Regions from separate parts of the Pseudoalteromonas mucoides genome, predicted to be linked through region 2. Evidence: predicted binding sites of a transcription regulator. Region 2 holds the regulator's gene; each other region holds the start of a gene.
The links. Region 2 encodes sigma-54, which starts transcription at its own class of promoters, with help from an activator protein. Its sites were predicted from a motif close to GTTGGCACGNNNNTNGNNT; they were not measured.

Region 1: the regulator sigma-54 is predicted to act here: its motif matches at 1,423-1,441, upstream of AAEU30_RS19890 (EF-hand domain-containing protein).
Region 3: the regulator sigma-54 is predicted to act here: its motif matches at 3,914-3,932, upstream of AAEU30_RS17265 (hemerythrin domain-containing protein).

What each region holds. Positions count from the first base shown of each region.
Region 1 is NZ_JBMMUC010000023.1:6,151-16,277, reverse strand. It holds gene AAEU30_RS19900 (DUF998 domain-containing protein) at 1-553, shown strand, start outside; gene AAEU30_RS19895 (OsmC family protein) at 569-1,033, shown strand; gene AAEU30_RS19890 (EF-hand domain-containing protein) at 1,518-1,730, shown strand; gene AAEU30_RS19885 (EF-hand domain-containing protein) at 1,812-2,024, shown strand; gene AAEU30_RS19880 (EF-hand domain-containing protein) at 2,157-2,369, shown strand; gene AAEU30_RS19875 (EF-hand domain-containing protein) at 2,439-2,654, shown strand; gene trkA (Trk system potassium transporter TrkA) at 2,745-4,121, opposite strand; gene rsmB (16S rRNA (cytosine(967)-C(5))-methyltransferase RsmB) at 4,130-5,428, opposite strand; gene fmt (methionyl-tRNA formyltransferase) at 5,421-6,374, opposite strand; gene def (peptide deformylase) at 6,396-6,902, opposite strand; gene AAEU30_RS19850 (LysM peptidoglycan-binding domain-containing protein) at 7,020-8,141, shown strand; gene dprA (DNA-processing protein DprA) at 8,170-9,258, shown strand; gene AAEU30_RS19840 (DUF494 family protein) at 9,260-9,733, shown strand; gene AAEU30_RS19835 (DNA topoisomerase family protein) at 9,795-10,127, shown strand, end outside.
Region 2 is NZ_JBMMUC010000013.1:17,084-27,210, reverse strand. It holds gene AAEU30_RS14600 (LiaF domain-containing protein) at 147-803, opposite strand; gene AAEU30_RS14595 (BON domain-containing protein) at 1,132-1,701, shown strand; gene AAEU30_RS14590 (YqaE/Pmp3 family membrane protein) at 1,775-1,933, shown strand; gene mgtE (magnesium transporter) at 2,576-3,934, opposite strand; gene AAEU30_RS14580 (HPr family phosphocarrier protein) at 4,039-4,311, opposite strand; gene rapZ (RNase adapter RapZ) at 4,332-5,174, opposite strand; gene ptsN (PTS IIA-like nitrogen regulatory protein PtsN) at 5,195-5,647, opposite strand; gene hpf (ribosome hibernation promoting factor) at 5,652-5,939, opposite strand; gene AAEU30_RS14560 (RNA polymerase factor sigma-54) at 5,970-7,466, opposite strand; gene lptB (LPS export ABC transporter ATP-binding protein) at 7,535-8,260, opposite strand; gene lptA (lipopolysaccharide transport periplasmic protein LptA) at 8,257-8,784, opposite strand; gene lptC (LPS export ABC transporter periplasmic protein LptC) at 8,774-9,328, opposite strand; gene kdsC (3-deoxy-manno-octulosonate-8-phosphatase KdsC) at 9,325-9,876, opposite strand; gene AAEU30_RS14535 (KpsF/GutQ family sugar-phosphate isomerase) at 9,877-10,127, opposite strand, start outside.
Region 3 is NZ_JBMMUC010000017.1:15,392-25,518, reverse strand. It holds gene AAEU30_RS17275 (TonB-dependent receptor) at 1-1,638, shown strand, start outside; gene AAEU30_RS17270 (S9 family peptidase) at 1,733-3,781, shown strand; gene AAEU30_RS17265 (hemerythrin domain-containing protein) at 3,968-4,393, shown strand; gene AAEU30_RS17260 (hypothetical protein) at 4,440-4,853, opposite strand; gene AAEU30_RS17255 (TonB-dependent receptor) at 5,051-7,381, shown strand; gene AAEU30_RS17250 (dihydrolipoyl dehydrogenase family protein) at 7,394-9,547, shown strand; gene AAEU30_RS17245 (DUF547 domain-containing protein) at 9,549-10,127, shown strand, end outside.

The DNA of each region.
Region 1 (10,127 bases), on a different contig from region 2:
TATTTGGATTGTAATTGGTGTTTTTACAGTCGCTAAACTCTACCCTAGTTATAGCCATAATAAACAGTTTTGCAGCGAGCTTGGCGCAGCAGGAAGTGCGACAGAAAGATTATCTCCCCTTATAAATAACTACCCTTTAGGCATACTTTTTTGCGCTTTTGGTTGGTATGTCATTAATCTTGAAAATGCACCTATATTAGTTGTTTTAGTGGGCTGGCTTTCTATTGTTCATGGTATAGGAACTTGGGTTGCTGGGTATTTCCCAATGGATGCAAACCCTTATACTGAATCACCTACTGTAACTTGCCAAATCCATTCTTGGGCCGGGTTAGTAATGTTTTTGTCGCTATTGATCGCGCCAATTTTAATCGCGATAAGTGATTACTTACCCATAAGCTTTAGAGTATTTTCAGCCAGTACTGTTTTCGTCACTTGTTATTTTAGCTTCAAGCTAACTAAAGCATTTAAACAGCGCACAAATGCTGGGACTTATCAAAGGTTAGCATATGGTGTGCAGTTGATTTGGTTAAGCGCTTTTTCTTTAGTGATATAAATTTAAGGAGTTTTAATGTCTGAGTATAGTGCGAAAGTGACTTGGTCACGCGGTGTTAATGAATCGTTTATAGATAATAAATATAGCCGAGGTCATCAGTGGCAGTTTGATGGAGGAGCTAACGTTGAAGCCTCGTCATCGCCACATATTGTGCCTTTACCTTATTCAGTTGCTGCAAATGTTGACCCAGAAGAGGCTTTTATAGCCTCACTTTCGAGTTGCCATATGTTGTTCTTTTTATCCATCGCTGCAAAAAAGCGGTTTGTGGTTGACAGTTATATCGATAATGCTGTTGGAGTAATGGAAAAAGGGGCTGATAACCGTATGGCCATGACTGAGGTTGTGTTAAAGCCGTGCGTTAAGTTCTCTGGCGAGCAAGCAACAGTCGAGCAGCTTGAAAAAATGCATCACCAGGCACATGAACTTTGTTTTATCGCAAACTCGGTAAAGACCAAAGTAACTATTGAGGTTGTTTTGTAAAATAAAGTGCAGTGATTTAAATCACTGCTTTCGCTTATTTGCAACAAACCTTACGGTTTACACAAATACGCCGAATTAATTTGTAGGTTTTATAAAAATAAATTTAATAGTTCAATTTAATCAATATGTTAAAATATTAAATTAATTTAATAAACTTTCTCAAAAAATGCTGTTCAGCAAGCGTTTATCTCTATTTTAGTTAATAAAACCATTTTAATTATCCCTTCTTCAATACTGTGTCTTTTTTATTAAATCTAACCAACTGAAAATAAATGCTTTTATTTTTGTTGGGAGAGCGGTGTTGCTAAACAGCAACACATTTTTTAGTGAATAGTCGTTATTATTGCTGGTTTTTACCTCAACCATATGTTTTAAAAGGTTTTATTAATCTTGGCATCGAAGTTGTAATACTTAACTCGAACGAAACGAAAACGTGGTTAAGCTTTTAATCGCATCGTACATAAACTTTGAAGGAAGATTGATTATGAACACATTAAATAAAACCTTAGCACTTATCGCACTAGCTTCTTCTTCAGCGGCATTTGCTGCTACAGACTTCGATACGCTTGACGTAGATGGTAATGGCGCAATAAGCCAAAGCGAAGCATCAGTTGATGCTGCATTAATGAGTAAGTTTACAGAGCTGGATACAGACGGCAACGGTGAGCTTTCGAAAGAAGAGTTTTCAAAGGCTTAATAGAGCCACAGGGATCTTAGAAAAGGATTTCCACTCTTACTAATTTATGCATTAACAGATAGAAACTGAAGGAATTTTATTATGAACACATTAAATAAAACATTAGCACTTATCGCACTTGCATCTTCATCAGCCGCTTTTGCTGGCACAGACTTTGATACTTTAGATGTTGATGGCAGTGGCGCAATTAGCCAGCAAGAGGCATCTGTTGATGCCGCTATTTCTGCAAAATTTATGGAACTAGATACTGACCAAAATGGTGAGCTTTCTAAAGAAGAGTTTGCTAAAGCTTAATGGTTGCGAACCGAATGTTTTTTGCGAGTAAATTCTGAGTTGCCCAAGACAACCTAAATAGGCAAGGAGCCTATGACAAAGGATAGCAAGGACTGAAAACCCCTTTTGATAAAACAGTGAAGGAATATAAATATGAAAACATTAAATAAAACATTAGCACTTATCGCGCTTGCATCTTCATCAGCAGCGTTTGCTGCAACAGATTTCAACACCCTAGACGTTGATGGTAATGGTGTAATTAGTCAAAGCGAAGCCGCGGTAGATGCAAAGTTGATGAGTCAATTTTCAGAGCTTGATACTGATGGCAATGGTGAGCTTTCAAAACAAGAGTTTTCAGAAGCTTAATGTGAGTTTTATTCGCACAATGGATCTCTGAAAAGGATTTCTTACCTTTATTTTATTAGGATACAAATTATGAAACATATTAATACAACATTGGCTATTATCGCTCTTGCTTCTTCATCTGCTGCTTTTGCTGCCGTAAGCTTTGATACATTCGATACTGATGGCGATGGCGTAATTAGCCAAAAAGAAGCTTCAGTGAATGCGCAGCTTGTTGAGATTTTTTCGGCTTTAGATACTGACCAAAATGGTGAACTTTCAAAAGAAGAGTTCTCTAAAGTACAGTAGTACTGTTTAATAATAGAAAATACGGTAATTTCACTTCATATACGTTAAAGCAGCTTTACCTTATAAAATAGGCAAAGCTGCTTTTTATGTTTACAAGAAAATGGCGCTAACTTGGAATAGCTTTTCAACGACAGTGATATGTTTCTTGTCGATTAAGAACATAATAACGTGGTCGCCAGAATGGATGATGGTATCGTCGTGGGCAATGAGTACATCGTCGTTTCGTACAATGGCGCCAATGGTGGTGCCAGCAGGGAGTTTTATGTCTGCAATAGCGCGACCAACAACTTTTGAGGTGTGTTCGTCACCATGGGCTACCGCTTCAATTGCTTCTGCAGCACCTTTACGCAGTGAATAAACATTAACAATGTCACCACGGCGTACATGAGTAAGCAATGCGGAGATTGTGGCTTGCTGCGGCGATATCGCAATGTCTATTTCGCCACCCTGTACTAAATCAACGTAAGCACCACGCTGTATTAGCACCATGGTTTTTTGTGCCCCCATGCGTTTTGCTAACATGGCTGACATTATGTTTGCTTCATCATCGTTTGTTACTGCGATAAATACATCAACCTGTTCAATGTGCTCTTCAGAGAGGAGCTCTTGATCTGAAGCGTCACCACAAAATACAACGGTGTTGTCGAGTAATTCTGATAATTGTTCGGCGCGTTCCTTACTGCGTTCAAGCAGTTTTACACTGTGGTTTTTTTCAAGCGAGCGGGCGAGTCCTGCACCAATATTACCACCACCTGCGATCATAATTTTTTTGTATGAGCGCTCAAGCTTTTGCAGTTCGTTCATTACTGCGCGAATGTGTTTGGTTGCGGCAAGGAAAAATACTTCATCGTCAGCTTCAATCACGGTGGTACCTAATGGCTTGATGGCTTTACCTTGGCGATAAATAGCCGCTACGCGTGTCTCAACATTAGGAATATGCTCTTTGAGAGCTGAAAGTGCATAGCCGACCAGCAAGCCACCGTAATACGCTTTTACTGCCACTAATGACAGCATGCCATCGCCAAACTGTAATACCTGTAATGCGCCGGGGTAATCGATTAAACGGCGAATATACTTAGTCACCAATTGCTCAGGTGCAATATAGTGGTCAACAGGTAAATCGTCGTTTTGGAATAGCTTTTCACGGTACTTTAGGTATTGCTCAGAACGAATGCGGGCAATTTTCGTGGGTGTATTAAAAATACTGTAAGCCACTTGGCAGGCTACCATATTGACTTCGTCTGAGCTGGTTACCGCAATGATCATATCGGCGTCTTCGGCACCAGCCCTGCGTAATACATCTGGGTGTGCGCTGTGGCCAGTAACACCTTGTAGGTCGTACTTGTCTTGTAACTCACGTAAGCGGTTGCCATCTATATCAACAACCGTTATTTCGTTTTGTTCACCGACTAAGTTTTCAGCGAGTGTGCCGCCTACTTGCCCGGCGCCGAGTATGATTATTTTCATTATTTATCTTATGACTGTTTTTTTACAAGCTTGGCATAATAAAACCCATCACTTTCGCCTGGTAGTAATTGTAATCCAGGGTTTGTGGCGGTGTCGTTATTATGCAAAGGTATATGCTCAACATCTGTGTTATTTGCTAAAAATTTAGCAACTTGCTGTTGATTCTCTAGTGGTAATACTGAGCAGGTTGCGTAAATTAATGTGCCACCTGGTTTTAATAAAGGCCAGATGCTATCTAAAATATCACCTTGTAGCGCCGCCAAGTCGTTAATATCTGACGCACGACGTAGCCATTTTATATCTGGATGACGACGGATAACGCCGGTCGCAGAGCAGGGTACATCTAATAAAATGCGGTCAAACTGCTGCTCATCCCACCATGTATGAGGCTGCGATGCGTCTGCACATTGTAGGTCTGCACCTAAACCGATACGCGTTAAGTTTTGCTTTACGCGTTCAAGGCGGGTTGCATCGCTATCAAGGGCAAGCACATCGGCGTCGGCGAGCTCTAAAATATGGCAGGTTTTACCGCCAGGCGCTGCACAGGCATCAAGTATATGCTCATCATCTTTTGGATCTAATAAACGTGCAGCTAATTGAGCTGCCGCATCTTGTACTGAACAAGCACCAGTATCAAATTCAGGCAGTGAGAATACATCGCGCGGCTTATCAAGTTTAATTCCATCGACAAAATCTGGGTTTACTGTGTGCTCAATATCATTTGCGCTGAGCATCTCACTGTATTGAGCTGTACTGTATTGCGCTTGATTCACACGCAACCACATAGGAGCTTGTAGCTGATTCGCCTCTAAAATATGCTCCCATTGTTCAGGGTAGGCCTCTTTAACTTGCTTGATAAACCAGTTAGGGTGATTGTATAAACACACAGGAATTTGTTTGGCTTTTTCTTCAAGCTCGGCTTGTTGGCGTTGAAAGCTACGTAAAATTGCGTTAATTAGCCCTTTTAAACCAAGTGCCCGCAGTTGCGCTAAAGCATTAACAGTTTCGCTAATTGCGGCATGTGGTGGAACTCGCATGTGTTGTAGTTGGTAAATACCTACATACAACAAAAACTGGAATATACGGCGCTTTCCTTTAAGTGGTTGCTCGACCAAGTGTTGGCAGTAATTCTCTAAACTCGGCAGGTAACGCAACACGCCATAGCAAATTTGCTGTAATAGAGCTTTATCTTTAGGCGATAAACCCTGGCTTGCAAAAGGGAGCTCTTGGTTTAGAGATGCGCCCTTATCTACTACGTTATATAAAGTTTCTGCGGCAAGCGCACGTACGTTTGGAACATTACTCATTATTTTCGCCTAAGACGCTGTCTGGAGTAACCCAGTCACTGCGACCGTTTAAAAAGTCTGTAACAGTCATTGGTTTTTTACCTTGTGGCTGTAATTGGGTTATTTTTAGCGCGTGTGTGCCACAAGCGACTACAATACCGTGTTTGTCACTGTTTAAAATAGTGCCCGGCGTACCTTGTTGCTCAACCACATCGGCTTGATAAATTTTTACTGTGTTCTCGCCCATTTTAGTAAAGCAGACAGGCCAAGGGTTGAAGGCACGAATATTACGCTCAATTTGTGCAGCGTCCATTGTCCAATCAATATTAGCTTCGTCTTTTGATAGCTTTTTGGCGTAATTGGCTAGTTCGTCATCTTGTACTTGTGGGGTTATCTCGCCATTAGCTAACTTTGCTATTGTCTCGATAAGTGCCGTTGGGCCTAACTCTGCAAGTTTAGTATATAAACTCGCACTGGTTTCAGTAGCATCAATAGGGCAGCGGCTAATGTGCAGCATATCGCCAGTATCTAGCCCTTCGTCCATTTGCATTATGGTGACGCCAGTTTCATCATCGCCGGCCCAAATAGCACGCTGAATCGGCGCTGCACCACGCCAGCGTGGTAAAATTGAACCATGCACATTTAAACAGCCAAGGCGTGGCGCCGCTAAAATTGCTTTTGGAAGTAATAGTCCGTAAGCAACGACGATCATGATATCTGCATTTAAGCTGCTTAATTCACTTAATGCATCATCACTTTTTAATGATGCAGGCTGAAATACAGGTAAGTCATTGGCTAAAGCAAGCTCTTTTACTTCACTGGCTTTGAGTTTTTTACCGCGTCCGGCAGGACGATCTGGTTGACTATAAACACCAACAATTTGATGTTCAGAATCAATAAGAGCTTGTAAATGGCGCGCAGCAAAGTCCGGCGTGCCAGCAAAAATAATGCGAAGTGGTTTTGTCACTGAGTTTTCCTAAGGTGCTTATTACTGTGCTGCAAATTTAGCTTCTTTTTCAAGCTTTTTACGAATACGTTGACGCTTTAATGGTGATAAGTAATCAATAAACAACTTGCCTTTAAGGTGATCAAGCTCATGCTGAATACATATAGCTAAAAGCTCATCGGCATCTAGACTGTATTCTTCACCTTGTTCATTAAGCGCGGTAACTGTAACGGTTTCTGCACGATCTACTTTTGCGTAAGAATGCGGTACTGATAAACAGCCTTCTTCACTCACTGTTGCGCCATCTTGTTTGGTAATAACAGGGTTAATTAAAACCAGCGGTTCGTTGCGCTCTTCTGATACATCGATCACCACAATACGTTGATGAATATCAACTTGTGTTGCTGCTAGTCCGATGCCGTTTTCGTCATACATAGTTTCCAGCATGTCTTTGACAATTTGGCGAACTTGGTCGTCAACTTGTGTAACGTCTTTTGCTATTGTACGTAAACGCTCATCTGGAAATCTTAAAACTTCTAACCTAGCCATAGTAACCTTTTCACTTGTGCATAATATAGGGTATTGTATGCTCTTATTTTAGCCATTCGCGTTCACCTTTAACAGGTTTTGGTTAATAATAATGAAAAAACACCACAAGGAAGCCAAATGAAATACCCATTTTTAGCTGCATTGCTTACATTAAGCACTGCTTTTTCGTCTTATGCGGACGTTCTATCTATAAAAAAAGATGCGCCTAAACAATATGTTGTAAAAAAGGGTGACACTTTGTGGGATATTTCTGCTATTTATTTGAGCGAACCTTGGCTATGGCCAGAGCTTTGGCAAATGAACCCACAAATTAATAACCCACACCTCATTTATCCCGGCGATGCACTCTCTTTAATTTATGATGAGCACGGAAATCCTCGATTAGTTATTAATAGCGGTTATAAAAAGCTTTCTCCGCAGGGACGTATAACGCCTAAAGGTAAAAATGCAATACCGACGCTACCATTAGAATTACTGAGACCGTATTTAACTTATGAGCAAGCAATTAGTGGTGATGATATTGCTGATAAGCCATACATTTTAGGTGCGAACGAAAATACAAAAATGAATACCAAAGGGCATATTGTGTATGTTAAAGGGAATTTAAAACAACATGAAAGCTATGCTATTTATCGAAAAGGAGAGGCTTATACTGACATAGATAGTGAGGAAGTATTGGCTTATAAATCGGTATTGGTCGGTATTGGTAGGGCATTTCGTGGTGGAGATGTAGATAATGGTGTCCCGGCATCGGTTAGAGTTGAGAGTGTAAAGCAAGAGATCAGAGCAACGGATTTTTTATTACCAGCAATGGAAGGGCAAACATTGCCTGCATTTTTTACGATGCAGCGACCTGAGCAACCTGTTGCGGGTAACATCATCGCCGCAGTAAATGAATTGCGAGAATTTAGCACAATGGATATTGTAGTGCTAAACTTAGGTACTGAGCAGCAGATTAAAGCGGGTCATATATTAGATATAGAGCGTCAATCACCAACAGTATTTGATGGTCGCAATGGACCAAGATATAAAGAAGACTCAAATAGTTTAGAAAAGCTGATCACAGATACTAGTGAGTTCTTTGGTGTAGAAGCAGATGAAGACGCGACTGTATGGCATATGCCAAAAGAAAAAGTCGGTGAGTTAATGGTGTTTAAAGTATATGACAACGTTAGCTATGCCTTAATAGTCAAAAACCAGCACCCAATCCGAGTCGGTGATTTTGCAGTAATAAATTAAACAGGTTTGAGTGCTCTAAGGAGAGAGCATGGAACAGTCATACGGCAAGCTTACGCATTGGCTTGCCTTTTATTTATGCAAAGGGTTAGGGGTTAAAACGTTATTGGCATTAGCCCAAAAGCTACCCTTAGAAGACTTATTCACACTGTCACATGAACAATTACTTGCATTAGGTTTGAATCAGCAAGTTGCCACTAATATTGCGGCTACCAATTGGACGCAAGTTAAACACTATGAAACTCTAATCAATCAAGCCGACATTCAAGTTATAAGCTATTTTGATTCACGTTACCCGCCATTGTTAAAAGAAATTGCCAGTGCACCATTATTACTTTTTTGCCGTGGTAACTGTGATTTACTGCTGAGTCCACAAATAGCTATTGTGGGCAGCCGTAATGCAACCCCTATTGGCCTTGAGATAGCTGCGCAATTTGCCCACCAGTTATGTGAAGCCGGTTTAACAGTTACCTCCGGCATGGCGTTGGGTATAGATGGTGCCGCTCATAAAGGGGCATTAGCAAGTACAGGCAAAACAATTGCAGTACTTGGTACTGGGGTTGATATTTATTACCCAAAACGCCATAAACTATTAACTGATCAAGTATTAAAAAACGGTGTACTAGTTAGTGAGTTTTTACCAGGGGCGGCGGCTAACTCTAATAACTTTCCAAGGCGAAATAGAATTATCTCGGGGCTATCGTTAGGTGTGCTGATTGTTGAAGCTGAGATAAAAAGTGGCTCATTAATTACCGTGCGCTACGCACTTGAGCAAAATAAAGAGGTGTTTGCAGTACCTGGCTCAATTAAAAATCCATTATCGCAAGCGAGTCACTTTTTAATAAAGCAGGGGGCTAAATTAGTCGAAAATGTCAGTGATATCTTAGAAGAAGTGAGCTTTTTTGGGCAAAACAGTCTATATAATATAGAAGAGCCGATTGAAAGTGAGCCCGAATGTGCAGTGCTCAAAAGTGTGGGTTTTGAAGTAACACCAGTAGATGTAATTGCTCGGCGCTGTGAGTTGCCGATTGACAAAGTACAGACCCGTTTACTCGATCTTGAATTAGACGATAAAGTGGAGCGAGTCTTAGACGGCTATATCAAGTTAGGAGCAACATAATATGTTCGATATTCTTATGTATTTGTTTGAAAATTACATCCACAGTGAAGCTGAAATTTTTGTTGAACAAAATGAGCTTACCGATGAGTTGTTGCGCGCAGGCTTTAATAAACCCGAAATATTCAAAGCTCTTGACTGGCTTGAGCAATTAGCAGACTTACAACACAGTGATGAAGTTCCTTATTTAAATGCTTATCCACAACATGCTGTGCGAATTTTCACTGACAGTGAATGTCAGATGCTTAGTACTGAGTGTCGTGGCTTTTTAATGTTTGTAGAGCAGATTGGGGTTATCAATAATGTGACCAGAGAAATGGTAATGGATCGATTATTCGCTTTAGACAAACCCTATATTGGCCTAGATGACTTAAAATGGGTTGTGTTGATGGTGCTCTTTAATGTGCCAGGCTCTGAGCTTGCTTATTCGCAAATGGAAGATCTTATTTTTGATGAGCCAGCAGAGGTATTACATTAACTTGTATCTTTAATTAGTTTGGGTATATTAGGCGAAAATTAGCCAATCGCTTTGGAATCACATGAGTAAAATAGATCATTCGCTTTTCTCTGCTAACCAGCATGCCCTCGAAAAAGAAGTCGAAATTTGCCCTCAATGCGGTTCTGAATTAGTGATCCGTAACAGTAAAAGCGGGCCTTTTCTCGGCTGTGCAAGCTATCCCAAGTGTGACTTTATTCGCCCTCTAGCACAGCACGATACTCAACAAATTAAAGTACTTGATGATAGCCCGTGTCCTGAATGTGGAAATTCGCTGGTGGTTAAGAATGGGCGTTATGGCATGTTTATAGGCTGTACCGGCTATCCTCAGTGCAATTACATTGTTCATGATGAAAAGGAGCCAGATGAAGAAGCG
Region 2 (10,127 bases):
GCTATTAACTAAAGCTGAAGCCTGCTCCCACGTTATATTAAAACGTAGGAGAGCGCTTTAGCGCCGATGGGTTTCATATATCGCAAATCTAAATATCATAACGGCTGAAGCCTGTTCCTACGGTTATTTATTTGTAGGAGGGAGCTTTAAGATTTATTCATATCTTTCCAGCTGGTTTTTAGGCTATTAGCAAAGGAGACAAACTTTTCTTTAATGGTACGTTTTACTTTTATCTCTACTGAGCCGAGTATCACTTTGCCTTCTATAGTAATAGTTGGGCCATGTAGTTTGTTCAGTGATACAGACTTGTTTTCAACACTGCCAACAACACTAAATATTTTAGATACCACATTAACATGCTCAGGCACGTATATCTCGTCGCTACCTAATAAACAATTAACGTGCAAAGTTATATGCTGATGTTGAAATATTGCATCGGTGAAATCTAATTCAATTGAACCTAATAGATTGGTGATATGAATTTCTTTGGGTACTACCCATTGGCCACTGCGTTCATTGGAGCCTAATATACTCTTTAAATGTAATGTTTCATCTTGGCTTTGGTTACTATAGTGTGGGCTAAACTGCGCACGCTTTTCATTTTGGTAACTGGCATCAGCTTTTAAATCTAAATCACCCACTAGCTCCATTAACACTAAGTTGTCTGTTGCGGCCATAGCTTGGTCTAAGCGACGTTCGAATGCTTCTGCAGATATTACCCCATGACTGTAGTTATAGATTAATTGATCAATAACTTGTTCGCGTACTTGTTCGATTGGGCGATCTTCTATTTTAACTGTCATGACGGGTATCCCTATGTAATGGCTGTATTATTTTTTAACTGCGATAACTAAAGCAAAGCTCAGGCCAATAATTAACTTCTTAAAATTCAGTTGCTTATTTTTTACACTCAATTTTTAAGTAGTAATATTAACGACTGATTAATAAAAACAACGACTAAATGGTAAATCTGACACAAGCAGAACAAATTACCGAATTGTTTGTAAATTATTACCAGGTGAATATAGCTATAAAATGCCAAGTTCTTCTAAGTGATTGATTTGTAGTTATTTAAAAGTTGGCTTGATGTTCGCATTAACTTAAGTGTCTTTAATCAAAAGGAGAAAGATTATGAAAACATTTAACAAATCTATGATTGCGGCTTTAGTTCTTGGTACAACAGCTATGGGTGCACAAGCAAGCAGCTGGGAAAATGAAAGTAAAGATGCTTGGATTGATGGTAAGGCAGAAACAGTTCTTTTAATGAACACTAATCTTAACAACTTTGACATTAACACTGACGTAAAAAATGGCAAGGTTGTGCTAACAGGTAAAGTGGAAAGCGACTTAGATAAAGAGCTTGCTGAAGAGCTTGTATTAAGCCTTGATGGTGTAAATGATGTTGATAACGAACTGACTGTCGTTAAAAATGTTGATACCGACCACAAACGCATGAAATCTGATGTTGATGACACTGAAAGCGATTTAACAGACGCAAAAATTAGTACGGTGATCACGACACGCTTCTTATTTAATTCAGAAGTTGGCGGTACAGATATCGACGTAGATACTGATAAAGGTGTAGTTACACTTAAAGGTACTGTTGAATCAGAAGCTGAAAAACAGCTAGCGATGAAAATTGCTAAAAATGCTGAAGATGTTCGCGACGTAGTTGATGAATTAACTGTTGTTGCTGAATAATCACTTATTATGAAATGCCCAGCTAGGCTGGGCTTTCTTATGCATTTTAGCAAATTGGCAAGGAGCGATCACAATGGATTTAATACGAATTATACTATCAGTGTTGATCCCACCACTTGGTGTTTTTTTACAAGTTGGTTTAGGGGCACAGTTTTGGATTAATATTTTGTTAACATTACTAGGGTATATTCCTGGTTTAATTCATGCGATTTACATAATCGCCAGACGTTAACTAAGTCTTAGCGATACAAGTCTTACAAGGAGGAGCTATGGAACATGTACAAAAGGGCTCTCAGCAAAGAAAAGCTGAATGTGCAACGGCGTTATGGACAGCTAAGCAGTGGAAGCAATTTATGAACTCATGATCAAAGGATGAATGTATCACTATGGATAAGTGACAAGGATTGAAGGTATCACGATGGATAGGTGACAAGGATTGAAGGTATCACAATGGATAAGTGACAAGGATTGAGCATATCACAATGGGTAGGTGACAAGGAATGAACGTACCACAATGGATAAGTGACAAGGATTGAATGTATCACGATGGATGTGACAAGGATTGAACGTATCACGATGGATATGTGACAAGGATTGAATGTATCACGATGGATGTGACAAGGATTGAACGTATCACGATGGATATGTGACAAGGATTGAATGTATCATGATGGATAAGTGACAAGGATTGGACGTATCACAATGGATAAGTGGCAAGGATGAACAAATTACTTAGTAAATTGTTGTCGTAGTTTTAGAGTAAACAGGGAGATTGCTAGGATGGTATCCATTAAATCATAAGTGCATGCTTATCTAATTGAGAGCATGCACTTATGAACACGTCTAAAAACGATTCTATTAAATTTCGAAGAACCTAGATAAGTAACCAAGTCGCAGTACCTAAGAAGGCGAATATGCCAACAATATCTGTGATTGTTGTTAATACAACACTGCCCGCGAGCGCAGGATCAATTTTCATCTTTTTAAGTAGTAGTGGAATACTAGCACCCGCAATACCTGCAGCTACCAAATTCATAAACATAGCAAACGCTAAAACGCCACCCAGTTTAAAATCCCATTGCCAAATAGCAACGACACCGGCTATTAAGATAGACCAAACCATGCCGTTGATTGCACCAATTGCGAGCTCTTTTAACATTAAAAAGCGTTGGTTTGTTTGATTGATGTGACCCACAGCAATACCACGGATCACTAAAGTTAAAGTTTGGCTACCTGCTACGCCCCCCATTGAAGGCACTATACCGTTGAGTACCGCTAGGATCGGCAATATAGCCAAGGTATTTTCGAAAAAACTCGCTACAATAGCGGCCAGAAGCGCTGTTAATAAGTTTACACCTAACCACACAGAACGTTTCTTCGAGCTTTTTAAGACGGGAGCGAAAGTATCTTCTTCATCATCGAGACCGGCTAAGCTTAACAAGCTGTGTTCAGCGTCTTCACGGATAACATCAACGATATCATCGATTGTGATACGGCCAAGCAAATGGTCATTATCATCAACGACTGGTGCTGATATCCAATTGTGTCGCTCGAATAGTTGGGCAACTTCGCTTTCATCCATGGCGATTGAAATTGACTCACAGTCTTCATCCATTAAGTCACGAATAATTTTATCTGGTGGGTTAGTCAAAAGCGTTGTTAGTGACATAGCCCCGAGAAAACAATTATGTTTATCTACAACGTATAGATCATCGGTGCCTTCAGGCAGCTCTCCGCGTAGGCGTAAATAACGAAGCACCACATCAATAGTAACATCAGGACGAATTGTTACTGTGTCCGTATTCATTAGGGCACCAGCAGAGCGCTCTTGATATGAAAGTGCCTGAGTTGCACGTTCTCTATCTTGGGTATCCATAGCTCCAACAACATCTTGGTAGACGGTGTCTGGTAAACTACGTAACACCTCCCCAAGATCATCATGGCTCATGTCTTCTGTTGCCGCAGCTATGTGCTCCGGCTCCATTTGCGCGATGATACCTAATCGTACGTCTTCAGAAAGCTCCTCTAAAACATCACCTTGAACATCAGGATCAACTAATTGCCAGAGTAATTTACGGATCTTATGCGGGGATGATTCGAGTAATAGTGCTGTGTCACAAGGAGCTGTTTTTGCCAACATTCGCCTAACTTGAACAAATTGACCACTATTGAGTGACTTGGTCACTTGTTTTAGTTGTTGTAGTGGGTAATCTTGTTCAAAAGCTTCAGGCATTGGCGTCCTTAGGTTACAAATTTTATTGGGTAGGGCGATAGCAAAGTAGACTTTATATACTTGCTTATCTTTATTCAGTTTAACGCAATTTTAAAAATAAATCGCTATTCGTGCTCGTGAAAACGTTGTTCGATTAGCTCACCAATGGCCTCTAGTGCAGGCTTGGCATCCGGTCCTTCGCATACGACTTTAACTTCTTTGCCTTGACTGCTCTCAAGCAACATTAAAGCTAAAACGCTGTCTCCAGCGGCTTGTTTATCGTCTTGGTATAGGGTAATCGTCGCATCGAACTTCAGCGCGAGCTGGGCTAAAACGCTGGCAGCTCGTGCATGTAATCCTAACTTATTCTTTATTAAAAAAGTGTCTTCTAAATGCATATCAAAGCCTGTAGCAGGTATTATTCTTGTTCACGGTGGCGGATTTTTACATTGCTATGACTCATTGCAAAGCTCTCACCTATAGTTTGTGCTAGATAAACAGATCGGTGTTGACCACCAGTACAACCAATTGCAATTGTGAGATAGCTGCGGTTATTGCGCTCTAAATGCGGTAGCCAGGTTTGCACAAATGTTTGAATTTGCCATGTAAACTTCTGCACAATACTGTGGCTAGCTAAATAATCTTTTACTGGTTGATCTAGGCCTGTTAGTGGCTTTAGCTCAAGCTCCCAATGTGGGTTTGGTAAAAAGCGTGCATCGAATACGTAATCAGCTTCTTTAGGAATACCGTGCTTAAAACCAAAGGACTCAAAAGTGATAATCAACTTTTTATCTTTTTTTCCTAAGATTTTTTCGCGAATTGATTCAGCTAGTTGATGAACGCTTAAGTCAGTAGTATCAAGGATAAAATCAGCACGCGTGATCAATACATCAAGCAATACTTTCTCTTGCTTGATAGCCAAATCAAGGGGTAAAGAGTCTAAAGATAATGGGTGTAAACGGCGCGTTTCTGAAAAGCGCTTGATCAGTGTTTGGTCGTCACTGTCTAAATAAAATAAAGTCGGGTTTGCAAAGCCAGGTAAATACTCAAGGATGTCATTAAACTCTTCCTGTTCTTTTGGCAGATTGCGCACATCAATACTAACGGCTGTTTTATCATAGTTATCAGAAACGCTTCGTACGAGTGAAGGCAGCAAGTTCACAGGAATATTATCAACACAATAATAACCCAGATCTTCTAATACGCGAAGGGCAACAGATTTACCAGAACCCGAGCGCCCACTGATGATAATTAACTCCATGTAATGACTCCTTCACTTTCTTATGACTGCTCGACAATAACTTGGTATAAGTCGTGGTCTGATTTAGCGCTACGTAATTGTTTACAAAAATCTTTATCGTTAAGTTTATCAGCAATTGTGGCCAAGGTCTTTAAATGAAGTTGACTCTCACCATCAGGTACGATGAGTGCCACAAATATATCAACAGGACGATTATCAATCGCATCAAAATTAATGGGCGTTTCACTCACTAGTATCAGTGCTAATGGTGTATCAACACCAGTCATTCTACCGTGAGGTATAGCAATTCCACGGCCAATACCCGTGCTTCCTAGTTTCTCTCGATTAAGTAGCGAGTTAAGAATTTCTTGTTCTGAAAGGTGAGGGAGTTGTTCATGAGCCAACTGGCTAATAAATTCTAAAATTCGTTTTTTGCTATTAAAAAGGACCGCAGCTTTACTGCAGTCCTTACAAGTAAGTGAACTTAGTTTCATAATATTAGTGTCGAGCGTGCTTCTCTTTGTGTTTGATAACTTGACGGTCTAGTTTATCTATTAGGGCGTCAATCGCAGCGTACATGTCTTGGTGTTCTGTTGAAGCAAATAAATCAGCACCACTGAGGTGTATTGTGGCTTCTGCTTTTTGGCTTAGCTTTTCTACGTCTAAAATGACGTGCACGTTGTTTATATGATCAAAGTGCCTTTCAAGCTTTGCAAACTTATTGTGTACATAGTCTCTAAGTGAATCGGTAATTTCTACGTGACGACCAGTTAAATTCAGTTGCATAAGCATTTTCCTTCTTTGTTTTTTTACGCCTTAAATCAAGCTCTTTCTTTGATTTGACGGTGGAATAGCCAGTGACTCGCGATATTTTGCGATTGTACGTCTAGCTACTTTGATACCTTGCTCTGCCAATATATCTGCAATTTTGCTATCACTCAATGGTTTCGCTGAGTTTTCTGCGCTAATTAATTTTTTGATTAATGCGCGGATCGCTGTAGACGAACATTCCCCACCGTTTTCAGTGCTTACATGACTTGAGAAAAAATATTTTAACTCAAAAATCCCTCTTGGGGTGTGCATGTACTTTTGGGTGGTAACCCGTGAAATGGTTGATTCATGCATCTCGACCATTTCAGCAACATCGTTTAATACCATAGGGCGCATTGCCTCGGGACCATGTTCAAAGAATCCTTGCTGCTGTTTAACGATGCAGTTGGTTACTTTGAGTAATGTGTCATTACGGCTTTCTAAACTTTTTATAAACCACTTTGCTTCTTGCAAGTGGGAGCGAATAAATTGGCTGTCGCTACTCGATTTAACCGAGCGAGACATAGCTGCATATTGGCTGTTTACTCTAATTTTAGGCATGCTATCGGGATTTAACTCAACAACCCAACGGCCTTTGATTTTCTTTACTGAGACATCTGGAATAACGTATTCAGATTCTTCACGTACAATACTATCCGCAGGCTTTGGGTTTAGACTGTGGATGAGTGTCATCACTTCTTTAAGCTCATCTTCCTTAAGCTTAGTCTTTTTCATCAAAGTTCGGTAGTCGCGACTGGCTAATAAATCGATATGTTCAGTTAAAATCATTTTTGTTTCGCTAATCCAAGGAGTTGCGGGGTCAAATTGATTTAGTTGAATACATAAACATTCTTGCAAGCTGCGTGCGCCAATACCAATTGGGTCAAACAGTTGAATACGTTTTAGAACCGCCTGAACTTCATCAAGCTCAATTTCTTCTTCGTTATTATCTTTATTTAGGCTTTCAGCAATGTCTTCACAGCTTAAGGTTAAAATACCTGAGTCGTCGATAGCTTCGACAATGGCAATCGCAATCGCCTCGTCGGTCGGACTAAATGGGGTTAGCTGTAACTGCCACATAATATATTCATGCAAGGTTTCGGTTGAAGCCCCTTGATAAATAGATTCATCTTCAGGCATCGGGCCTGATGAGCTGGCAGGAGCGGCGCTCATGTACTCATCCCAGGTCACATCCATAGCCATATCGTCACTTACGGTGTCTTTATTAAGTGCTTCACTGCTTTCTTGTTCGTATTCGCTTGGTGTCTCATCGGCAGAAGCACTTACTGTGACGTCTTCGGTATCTTGTTTTTGTTCATTTTTGCCAGCCGTTTCGTCACTAAACTCTTGCTCTTCAACTTCAAGCAATGGATTGCTGTCGAGTGCTTCTTGAATTTCTTGCTGGAGATCCAATGTACTTAGCTGCAATAAGCGAATTGCTTGTTGCAGTTGTGGAGTCATTGTAAGTTGCTGGCCCATGCGCAGCTGGAGTGATTGCCTCATTTATCTCTAACAATCCTTTTATTGTGTTGTCATAATTTAGTTTAGCAGATAGTTAGCTGAGCGTTGCTTTATAGCCTAAATTGCTCACCCAGATATACATCGCGAACTGTTTGGTTGGCAAGTACATGCTCAGGAGTTCCTGATGCAATTAACTCCCCATGAGAAACAATGTAGGCTTTTTCGCAAACATCAAGGGTTTCTCTTACATTGTGGTCGGTTATAAGTACGCCGATACCACGGTTTTTAAGGTGCTCGATAATCTTCTTTATATCTAACACTGAAATGGGATCAACGCCAGCAAAAGGCTCATCTAACAGAATAAATTTAGGATTTGCGGCTAAAGCGCGCGCAATTTCAACTCGACGGCGCTCACCACCTGACAATGCCATACCTTGGCTGTCGCGAATGTGTTGAATGCTAAATTCATCAAGTAGGCTATCTAAGGCTTCTTCACGGGCTGTTTTGTTTAGCTCTTTACGGGTTTCTAAAATCGCCATGAGGTTTTGGTAAACGGTCAATTTACGAAAAATAGATGACTCTTGTGGTAAATAGCCAATTCCTAAGCGAGCACGGCTGTGCATGGGTAATAATGTAATATCGTTATCATCAATACTAATTTTACCTTTATCGCTGGGCACTAAGCCAACAATCATATAAAAAGTAGTGGTTTTGCCTGCGCCATTAGGGCCTAGCAGACCAACAATACTCCCAGCGCTAACTTCTAAGCCAACACTTTTTACAACTTGGCGGCCCTTGTAGCTTTTTGCTAAAAACTCGGCTTTTAATGTACTCATAGCTGGCCTTTTGATTTTTTGCTATCGACAGGTACTAAAATTGTATGCACGCGGTCATTTGAGTCTTCGCCTCTTTCAGCACTTATTAGTTGCTGTTCCATATCGTAGGTGATGCTTTTAGCGTTAATTTTTTGTCCTGCTTGGGTTACTTTCGCGTTGCCAATTAAAGTTAACAGGCGCTTTGCTACATCGTAACGAACTTCGTCAGCACTGGCGCTCATTAGGGTGCCATCGGCTTGTTTTTCTTCAAAGTATGCAGGTTTGCCAGTGGCCACGAGTAGCTGTTTGTTATCGCCTAAGTCTTCACGTTTATGTACTTCAAGGCGATCTGCTTTAATACGGCGGTTACCGTGGATAATTTCAACGTTTTTTTCAAAAATACCGACATTAGATTTAAGTTGAGCTTGTTGTTTATCGGCGCTGATTGAGACCTGATCGGCCGGTGGCATTGTATCTTGGGCAAAGCTCGAATATGCAATGAATAAGCTTGGTATTATAAGTAGGTTGGCAAGTTTATTGGTCATAATATATGGTTCGCGTATGGTTAATTAGTTCAATTACTTCGGCTTTTAAATCGGCTTGTAATCCGCGCCCAGTAATTTTTAAATTTGGGCCGACTAACTCGACTGGTTGCTCTGAACTCATGGTTTGAAGTTCAATATCAACTTGAATGTTATCGGCATTAATATGGTCTATCATGGCATTGTTTGTGAGGTTTTTCGCCGTCACATTGCCTTCTAAAACCAGCTGGTTATTTTCATACAATGTGGCTTCTGCTGCATTAATTTGCCACATTTGTTCTTGATTGTATAAAGTGAAAATAGGCTCTTCAAAGTAAGTGAACCCTAACTGCTGATATAATTCCATTTTTGCAGCGGTGACTTTGTGGCTTATTTTACCTTGCTCATCAAAGGCTGTTTGTTTTAAAGCCACAGCGGTGTAATCGGGCTTGGCAATAACATCTTCTTCAACGAGCTGCTCTATGTTTGTTTGGTTAAAATATGGATACCAAAGCCAAACCATACAGCTTATAAATAATACGCTTAAAACTAAACGCGCACTATTCATGAGCTGGTTCCTTCGCTGGTTAGCGATTTTTCGTTTTCAAGCATTAATAAATCAGTGAGCTCTCTTACAGCGCCAAACCCACCCGGTAGCATAGTGGTATAATGCGATACGCGTTTGATTAACGGGTGTGCATCGTTCACCGCTACTGCAAAGCCAACTTGCTCCATAACAGGAAGATCAGGGCCATCATCGCCAATATAGGCGATTTGCTCATCGGTTAAGCTCAGTTTATCTTTAAGCTCTTGATAGGCTTGCAGCTTATTTTCTTGGCCTTGATAAATATGTTGTACTGTTAGGCTAGTCATTCGCTGCTGAACTATCTGTGAATGACGTCCAGTGATAACAGCAACATCAAAACCGCTGTTGATTAGCGCTTTGATGCCAAAACCATCTTTGGTATTAAATGCTTTTAATTCTTCGCCTTGATTACCTAAGTAAATTCGACCATCAGAAAATACGCCGTCAATATCACAGATAAGCAATTTAATTTTTTTAGCGCGGGTTTGAGCATCTAAGCTCAGTGGCTGGTATAAGTCAGCAAATTGCATTTATAACACTCCTGCTTTGAGCAAGTCTTGCATATTTAGTGCACCAATGGGGTGACGATTTTCATCAATGACAATAAGACCGTTAATACGTTTACGCTCCATAATATTAAGCGCTTCGGCGGCAAGCATGTCCGCAGTTGCCGTGGTACACGAACGTGTCATGACTTCACTGATAAGTGTGCTATGTATATCGATACGTTGCTCTAAAATACGACGTAAATCACCGTCAGTGAACAAACCATTAAGTTGGC
Region 3 (10,127 bases), on a different contig from region 2:
AGCGAGCACGAAATTATTGATAACACGTTAGCATACGCCCGCTATTCGCAGGTGCCAGAGCAAAACACACAAAGTTTACCCTTTAGTACCGCGATGGAAGCTATTTGGCGTGATTCGCAAATTGATACCAGCAACGTGCATTTAATTGCCACCCAACAAGCAAATCTGTGGCAAAACCAGTATCAAATCGGCTTTACCAAAGGCGGTGGTGGCTCAAAACAAGACTATACGTCGCAGTTTTCTGCAAATACAGCCTTTACTGTAGATACCCGCGAACATAAAAATATTATAGCTAACTACGACACCTCTCCACTAGATGCCTCACAATGGCAGCTCACAGAGGCGCGCAACGACAGCCAAGACTCGAACGATCAGGAGTTTTATTTACAAGGCGATTTTGAACGAGCTGTTGACCATTCAATTATTAGTGCCGTTAAGTTCGGAACTAAATACCGTGATCATCAGCGTGACTTTATCAGGTATCGCTCAGTAAATGGCGCTTATGATGGGTTAGTAAAACAACTAGATTGGACTTTAGCTGATTATCAAGGCACTTTCCCTAGCGGCTTTTTGACAAATATTGGCAGTCAAGACACGCTGAAAAAATATAGCTATGTAGATATCAGCAGATTATCAGACGACTTCAATAACATTAATTTTGAACAACAAGAAGAAAAAGCCAGCCGTTTTGATATTCAAGAGCGTACTTTAGCAGGTTATGTAAAATTAATGCTCGAAGGCCAAGACTACCGCGCCAACCTCGGAGTAAGAGTGGTTAATACACAACAAAACTCAGGCGCCTACAAGCGAATTGCAACCACACCACAACAAGAGCTGTTTATCTGGCAACAGCACGATAAAAATTACCTTGATATTTTACCCAGCGTAAATATCAACATAGACCTTTCTGAAAATTTAATCACCCGTATTAGTGCTGCTAGAGTCATGTCACGACCACAATACAATCATTTAATGCCCTCTACAAACTACAATGTCACGCAAGCACAAGGCCAAGGCGGTAACCCAGATTTAGATCCATACCGCGCTAATCAGTTTGATTTTAGCCTTGAATGGTATTTTGATGATGCAGCTTTACTTTCAATGGCGTTATTTAATAAAGACGTTGAATCCTTTGTCGAATTTAAGCGAGCTATCGAACAACATGAGAGCATCGACATGGCCATTGATCGGCCGATAAATGGCAGTGGTGGTACAATTCGAGGTGTAGAGCTCAGTTATCAGCAGGAATTATTTTATGGTGTAGGCTTAATTGCCAATTATACCTTTGTCGACGGCGATCGTACTGATAGCTTAACAGGACGAAAAAACTATGTACCTGGCACCTCAAAACACACCATAAACTTAACCAGTTATTATGATAATGATTGGCTCAGTGCTCGCCTTGCCTATAACTATCGGACTCAGTTTGCCACCGGTGTAGGTGAAGCTATGATGGACGATTTTGGTCAGCTTGACGGTAACCTCACATTTAAAGTGACAAATAGCCTCGATGTTGTACTTGAAGCAATCAACTTAACTAACTCAATCACCTATGTTTATGAACGTAACCAATACGCGCCAACGGGTATTTACGAAAATGGCCGACGCTTCTACTTTGGCATACGATATAGCCATTAATCTTTTCAGATTGCCTATTAAACGCATATTTTAGTTTTACAGGTACATCCTGATATACTGCATTGATAATTAAAAACAAGCGAAGGAAATTTTCATGTTAAAAACTAGTTTAGCATTGGCAATTGGGCTTTCAAGCTCTCTTGCGATTGCAGCAACGCCTCTTACAGTTGAAGACATTCCAAAAATTCAATCAGTAATACAAACAAGCGTTAGTCCTGATGGCGACAGCGTTGCATTTACTCGTTCTGTACCTCGTGAGCTTTATGTTGATGAAAATGGCAGTAATTACAGTGAACTTTATGTTGTCGATGATGAAGGTGTTGAGCGCCCTTTCATTACAGGCTCTGTCAGCATTAAAAGCATTCAATGGTCAAACGACAGCAAAACCATCTATTTCTTAGCTAAACTAAAAGACGATAAGTTCACTGCATTGTACCAAATTCCGGTTGATGGTGGCCAAGCACAAAAAGTGTTGTCATTAAAAGGCACGTCTATTTCAAGCTATCAGCTTAGCCCTGATAATAATCAGTTAGCCATTTTAGCGATGCCTGCTGCCGATAAGTCTGATAAAGAACTAAAAAAACTGGGCTTTAAAGCTGAAGTCTATGAGCTTGGTTTAAAAAACAAGCAGCTGTTTATTGTTGATTTGGCAAAAGCCGACAAACCACTCACCCCGAATGCTCTAAACGTAGAGAACTACGTGAGTGATGTTAACTGGGCTGCAAATGGTGAAAAGCTCTTAGTTAAAACACAGCCGACTGCTTTAATTGATGATAAATACACAAAATCAATGTGGCATTTATTTGATATTGCCAGTAACCAAGTGACTCTATCGTTTAAAACAGAAGGTAAGCTCGGCGATGCAGAACTCTCACATGACGGTAAATACATTGCCATTTTAGGTGCAGAGGATAAACACGACCCGGCAACTGGGCGTTTATATATTGCCGATACTAAAACAGCCAAAATTACTGAGTGGTTACCTAATTTTATGGGCCATGTTGCTGATATTGAATGGTCGAATAAACGTAACACCCTTAACTTTATCGCCAACGTGGGCACCGAAAGCTTCGTTGCAAGTATAAAAACCGGTTCAAATAAATATAAAAAGCTGGTTAAAGAAGGTAAGTTTATTGCATCTAATCTGAGTATTTCTGATTCAGATAAAACCATTGCACTTCGTGGTAATACAGCTAAGCACCCAAATGAAGTATTTATTGTACGCAGTAAAAAAGCCAAACGATTAACTGATTCAAACGAATGGTTTAACGATAAGCGTTTTGCAAAACAAGAGACTATATCTTTAAAAGCTCGTGATGGCGTTGAGATTGATGGTGTACTTGTATACCCACTTGATTACAGTGAAGGTACTCGCTACCCGTTAATTATGTCTGTTCATGGTGGTCCTGAAAGTCATGATAAGAATGGTTGGATAACGAATTACTCGCGCCCAGGTCAAATGGGGGCAGCACGTGGTTATGCAGTATTTTATCCTAACTACCGTGGTTCAACCGGTAAAGGGGTTGAATACTCTAAGCTTGGTCAAAACGACTATGCTGGTAAAGAGTTTGATGACTTGGTTGATTTTAAAAACCACCTTGTTGACATGGGCTTAGTAGATACTAAACGTGTAGGTATCACTGGTGGCTCTTATGGCGGTTATGCATCTGCGTGGGCAGCGACTAAACTGACTAAACATTTCGCTGCAAGTGTAATGTTTGTAGGCGTTACAAATCAGTTATCTAAATTTGGTACTACTGATATTTCAAATGAAATGAACCTAGTACATGCGCGTTCATATCCATGGGATAAATGGCAATGGTACTTAGAGCGCAGCCCAATATACTGGGCGGGGCAATCTGAGACCCCATTATTAATTATGCATGGTAAAGATGACCCTCGTGTACACCCTGCGCAATCAATGGAAATGTACCGCTACATGAAGGTACAAGGTAAAGATGTACGCTTAGTTTATTACCCTGGCGAAGGCCATGGGAATCGCAAAGTTGCTGCACAATACGATTACAGCTTACGTTTGATGCGCTGGATGGATAACTACTTAATTGACGGCAAAAAAGACATGCCTGAATTTGAAATTGACCATGCAGCTAAACTCAAAGCAGTAAAAGATGCTAATAAGTAATCGCTAAGCTTACTTATCCTAAGGCCAGCCACTGTGTTGGCCTTTTTCATTTAAGCCTGTAAATTTTACATTTCAACCTCCTTCCACCCATTAGTTGAAATCACCTTTTCATTATAAAACAGTATGTTAAAAACTGGCTTGTCACTTGCTTCTGTATTTTGTAAATGAGCAAAGCAAGGAAACATCATGAATATTTTTGAAGCACTACGTCACGATCACGATAAGCAACGTTCACTTGTCGATTCACTAATAGAAACACACGGTGATTCGCCAAAACGACAGAAACTAATGGACGACTTAAAAACCGAACTAGAAGAACATGCTAAATTTGAAGAGCGCTTTTTCTATAACCCATTAATGTGTGATGACTTAACTCAAGATAAAGCACGCCACAGCGTTGCTGAACATCATGATATTGATGAGTTAGTTGAAGAACTTGAGCAAACGGATATGAGTTCACCTGCATGGTTAGCGACAGCCAAAAAACTGCATCATATTGTGCATCACCACCTTGATGAAGAAGAGCAAGAGGTATTTCAATTGGCAGGTAAGGCGTTAACGCAACACCAGAAACAAGTGTTGGCTGAAAAATACAATAATGCTATGCATTAGTTAGCCCTTTTAAACAAAGCCGCGTATAACGCGGCTTTTGCTGTTTTTATTTTACAGTGAATTTTACATCTTGATCGCGTAATAAATAAAGCGCAAAACATGCAGCCCACATTGGCCATGCGGCAAAGAATAATAAGTTATTAAAGCCATCAATATATTGTGCATAAGAAGACAGTGTTGATGCGCCATGCATTAAAAATATCACCCCGTAGGTAATGCGCTTTTTAATACCCGCCATAAATGCAAAAACCAAAATCAGTTGCAACGCGCCCAATATATAAGCCACCGTGTCATTTGAACCACTAATGCCATAAAAGTGTTCAAAAATACGTGTGCTATGTCCGGGATTTACGAACTTATCTAGCGTCCACATTAACATCACTACAAATACGCCTAAACGTAATGAAAACAGAGACCACTCAAGGCGATTTTGAGTATCGGTTGTTAGTGCTTGTGTCATTATATATCCTTTGGGGTTTTTGCTATTAAAAACAACAAGACCGAAAAGCACCGCTTTTCTTACAAAAATAATTAAATAAAATTAACTACATATTTTTTGAAAGTATTTTTACACCTTGAGGGTCTCATTCAACGTATATATACACAAACCAACTCAAGCGAGGAGGTTGAGTATTAACTAATTACAGTGAGATGATTTTGAAATACGCATTTTTAGCACTCAGCATTTGTGTCAGCTTTGCAACATTAGCAAAAGCGAATAGCGATATAGAAGTGATACATGTTTCGGCAGATAAATTAAAAGCAAACCCGCTGTCGCCCAAGGATGCCTCAGTGAGTGGCCCTTTTGGTGATGATCTTGCTTTGATTGATATAGCCAGAGCAATCACACCTATTAATAGTGATATGATTGAGCAACTCAATATCTCTACACTGCAAGATATATTAGCGGTAACACCAAATAGCTATGCAGCTAGTGGCTTTGGAGCTTCAAGTTTGCCTACTCTTCGCGGCCAATTGGGTGAACTTTATCAAGATGGTGTACGCAGACAAGCAGGTAATAATGGATTCGGTATACCCGTGTCATTCAATGCAATTGAACAAATTGATGTTGTCAAAGGTGCTCCCCCTGTTTTATTTGGCAGTAGCCAACGTAATGGTGGTTTCGTCAATTTACATTCAAAAACACCTAACATTCAATCATCACAAGGGAAAGTTGTTCTTTCTGCAGGACGTTGGGACCAATACAGTGCTCAAGTCGATTACTCGGCCCCCATTGTTGAAGGTGAAAGCGGTTTTAGAGTCAGCGCAGAGCACATAGATAATGGTAGTTATTACGATTATTCTGGCTATGAAAGTGACAGCCTATTTGCTGCTTTACGCTTTTTACCTGATGATAAAACCAGTTGGGATCTTAACTTTGAATTATACCAAGTAGATTATACCGATAACGCTGGCATAAACCGCCCAACGCAAGCATTGATTGATGATGGCCTGTATATTACCGGACAAGGCGTACAACCCAATGGCAGTACAATCGCAGGTGCTAATGCTGTTGTGTCTCCAACGGGGCAAGTTGTTATACCACGAAGCCAAGTGTTAACCGACCCTGATAATATTAATAATGCGACGACGTATTTACTGCACAGCACCTACAAACGCCAATTAAATGATAAAACATCAATTAAAAACATTACCTATTTTCAACACCTCCAACGAGAAGGTATTGCGCAAAACAGTTTTGTCGAAATTATAGATGGTGCAGACACGGCGCAGAACAGGACCGAGTTAAATTATCAGTGGGATCAAGATCAGAGCACTATTTTTGCATTTGATGTTCGCTACAACAAAGTCAAAGGCTATAGTCAATTTACCACCGAGGCAGACTTACCCATTGATTTAACAGGCCCAATTGAAAACCGTCGTATCCCTTTAACTGAGGAACAACAAGCGCGTTTAGTTGAGCTTCGCCCAGGTGTGTTTGTCTCCCCAGGCGGCCAGTATGATTTAAATAACGATGGCCGTGGCGACTTTTCACTATCAGATACAACTAATTCCACCAGCTGGCAAACCGGCATAGCCATACAGCATGATAGCCGATGGACTAACACTCTAAGCACCAATGTAGGTTACCGTCTTGATTATTATGATGTTAAAGCAAGTGATCCTATTGCACCACTAGGACAGGTTGCTGCAAGCGACACAATTGATGAAATTTTACATTCTGCTCAAGCAAGTATTAATTATAAACTTACCCCAGAACTGACCAGTTATATTACAGCAAGCTATAACCAAGCTACCTCTAATAGTATGGCTGGAGGCACAGTACTTGGTAGCGATAACAAAATTAGTGATCAAAATTTTGCCACCGACAACACCCTTGCTGAAGTCGGATTAAAGTACTCTCCCGATGATAGCGCTTGGTACATTGATGGCGCACTATTTAATCAACGCCGTAGCTTACGCAACCGCGACGGTAGTAATACCGGTATTCGGACTCAAGGGTTTGAAGCACAGGCTTTTTACGATACAGCTGCTTATTGGTTTAGCGTAGGCTATAGTTACATTGATGCACGCTATGACAATTCGGCCAGTAGCCAAGATTCTAGCCAAGTGGCCGATGCATTTGATAACTCGCGACCTGATATTATAAATGGTACATCAATAGGTGCACCTAACTTTGCATCTTTTGCGCCTTCAACACAGCGCGTACAGGGCATTCCAGAGCAGTCTGTTAGTTTTAATGGTGGGGTTTCAATTACCGATAATTGGGATGTCGGCCTTGGAGGCATATACACAAAGAGTTACCCATTGGATTATTTAGCAACAGTTTATATACGCGATCAATATACATTAAACGTAAATAGCCGTTATTCATTTAATGAGCAAACATCATTACGTTTGGATATTTCTAATGTAACCAATCAAGATAATTGGCGTCCGGTATTTGAAGGCGGTTATTTTGGTTCAACCTTGGTTTATCCCGAGTTACCGATTCATGCAAAACTTACATTTCAACATAACTTTTAAAAGCGAGTGCACATGTTAAAGAAATTATTACTACTTATTATAGCCTTGCTTGCTGTAGGGTTATTTTTTCATTTTGATTTACACCAATTACTTACCTTAGATGGCCTAAAAGGTTCAATGGAGCAATTTAGTCAATGGCGAGAACAATCTCCTTTGCTCGTTATCGGCGGCTTTTTCTTATTATACGTCGCGGTCACTGCCCTATCATTACCAGGCGCTGCAATTTTAACTTTAGCTGCGGGCGCTTTATTTGGCTTGGTTGAAGGCCTACTCGTTGCTTCATTTGCCTCAACACTTGGCGCGACTCTAGCATTTTTAGTATCTCGTTACTTATTACGAGATACAGTAAAAAAACGCTTCCCTGAGCGTCTGGATGCCATTGATAAGGGCGTTGAAAAAGAAGGCGGCTTTTACTTATTCACATTGCGACTCGTGCCTGTCTTCCCATTTTTCTTAATCAATTTATTAATGGGTGTTACAGCTATTAAAGCATGGACATTTTACTGGGTAAGCCAACTAGGTATGTTGGCAGGTACTTTTGTATATGTTAATGCGGGTACACAGCTAGCACAAATAGACAGTTTGTCGGGCATTTTGTCTCTGAATCTTATTTTATCTTTTGCATTATTGGGTATCTTTCCTTTTATCGCTAAAGCAATTATTAACTCTCTAAAAAAACGTAAAGTTTATAAAAACTATAACAAGCCAAAACAGTTTGACCGTAACATGATAGTTATCGGCGGTGGTGCAGGTGGTTTAGTAACCAGTTATATTGCAGCAGCAGTTAAAGCAAAGGTTACCCTAATTGAAGCCGGTGAAATGGGTGGTGACTGTTTAAACTATGGTTGTGTGCCAAGTAAAGCGATTATTAAAAGCGCTAAAGTCGCTGAACAATTTAAACATGCAGATAAGTATGGCTTAGAAAGTAGCACTGCAGAGTTTTCATTCAAAAAAGTGATGGCCCGCGTACATCAGGTAATTGCTGATATCGCCCCGCACGACAGTGTTGAGCGCTATACAAAATTAGGTGTTGAAGTACTTAAAGGCTACGCCAAAATAGTTGACCCATGGACCGTCGAAATTAAACTAAATGACGGTGGTACACAAACGTTAACAGCTAAGACCATTGTTATTGCGACAGGCGCACGTCCATTCGTACCACCACTTCCTGGTATAGAAGAAACTGGCTATGTCACTAGCGATACATTGTGGAGCAAATTTGCTGAACTAGATCACGCTCCAAAAAAATTAGTCGTACTGGGCGGTGGCCCAATTGGCTCAGAGCTTGCGCAAAGTTTTTCTAGATTAGGCTCATCGGTTACACAAATCGAAATGGCTGATCGTATTATGATTAAAGAAGATCTAGAGGTCTCTGAATTTGCTACTCGTGCACTCAAAGCCAGTGGCGTAAATGTATTAACTAATCATCAAGCGCTGCGTTGTGAAGCTCGCGATGGTAAAAAGTACATAGTTGTTAAACACCAAGAGCAAGAGCTTGAAATTGAATACGACGAACTGCTATGCGCCGTAGGCCGTAGTGCTCGCTTAAAAGGCTATGGGCTTGAAGAGTTAGGGATAGAAACTAACCGTACCATTGTTACTAACGAATACTTAGAAACCCTTTACCCGAACATTTTTGCCGCAGGTGACATTGTAGGGCCTTACCAGTTTACTCATGTTGCAGCACATCAAGGCTGGTACGCTGCTGTTAACGGTTTATTTGGCAACCTGAAAAAATTCAAAGTCGATTACCGTGTGATCCCATGGACGACATTTATTGACCCAGAAGTTGCACGAGTCGGTCTAAATGAACAAGATGCGATTGATCAAGGCATAGATTACGAAATAACCCGTTTTGAATTTGAAGAGCTTGACCGAGCAATCACAGAAAGTGCAACCCAAGGTTTCATCAAGGTGATTACCCCTAAAGGAAAAGATAAAATACTCGGTGTCACTGTGGTTTCGGAGCATGCAGGCGACCTAATAGCTGAATTTGTGTTAGCAATGAAACACGGCTTAGGCCTTAATAAAATACTCGGTACTATTCATAGCTACCCAACATGGGCTGAGGGTAATAAATATGCAGCAGGTGAATGGAAACGTGCGCACGCACCACAAACCGTTCTCAATTGGCTTGAAAAATACCACACGTGGCGTAGAGGCTAATATGCGCTTAGTGTATAGCTCAGTTATACTGTGGAGCGCTGCACTGGCATTATTTGTCAGTTCAGCGTTTGCTGCTGCATCAGCTAATGACTCAATTCACCAACCATGGCAGCAACTACTCAACAATAATGTAAAAAACATAAATAACGGCGTCAGTAGTCAGGCTAATTACGCAGGATTTAAAGCTGAACAGGCAAAGTTGCAGGCTTACTTAAATACATTATCTCAAGTAGAAAAGAGCGACTTTGACAGTTGGAATAATACGACCCAATTAGCCTTTTTGATTAATGCATACAATGCTTGGACCGTTGAATTTATACTAAGTGAATACCCAAATATAGACTCTATTAAAGAGCTGGGCAGCTTTTTTAGTTCACCTTGGAGTAAAGAGTTTATACCGTTATTAGGTGAGATTCGCAGCTTAGATAATATTGAACATACTTTGATCAGAGGTGAGAATAAGTATAACGAACCGCGTATTCATTTTGCAGTTAACTGTGCAAGCATCAGTTGTCCGGCTTTACGAGCCCAAGCTTATAATGCGCCTGAGTTAAACAAACAACTTGAGCAACAAACAACG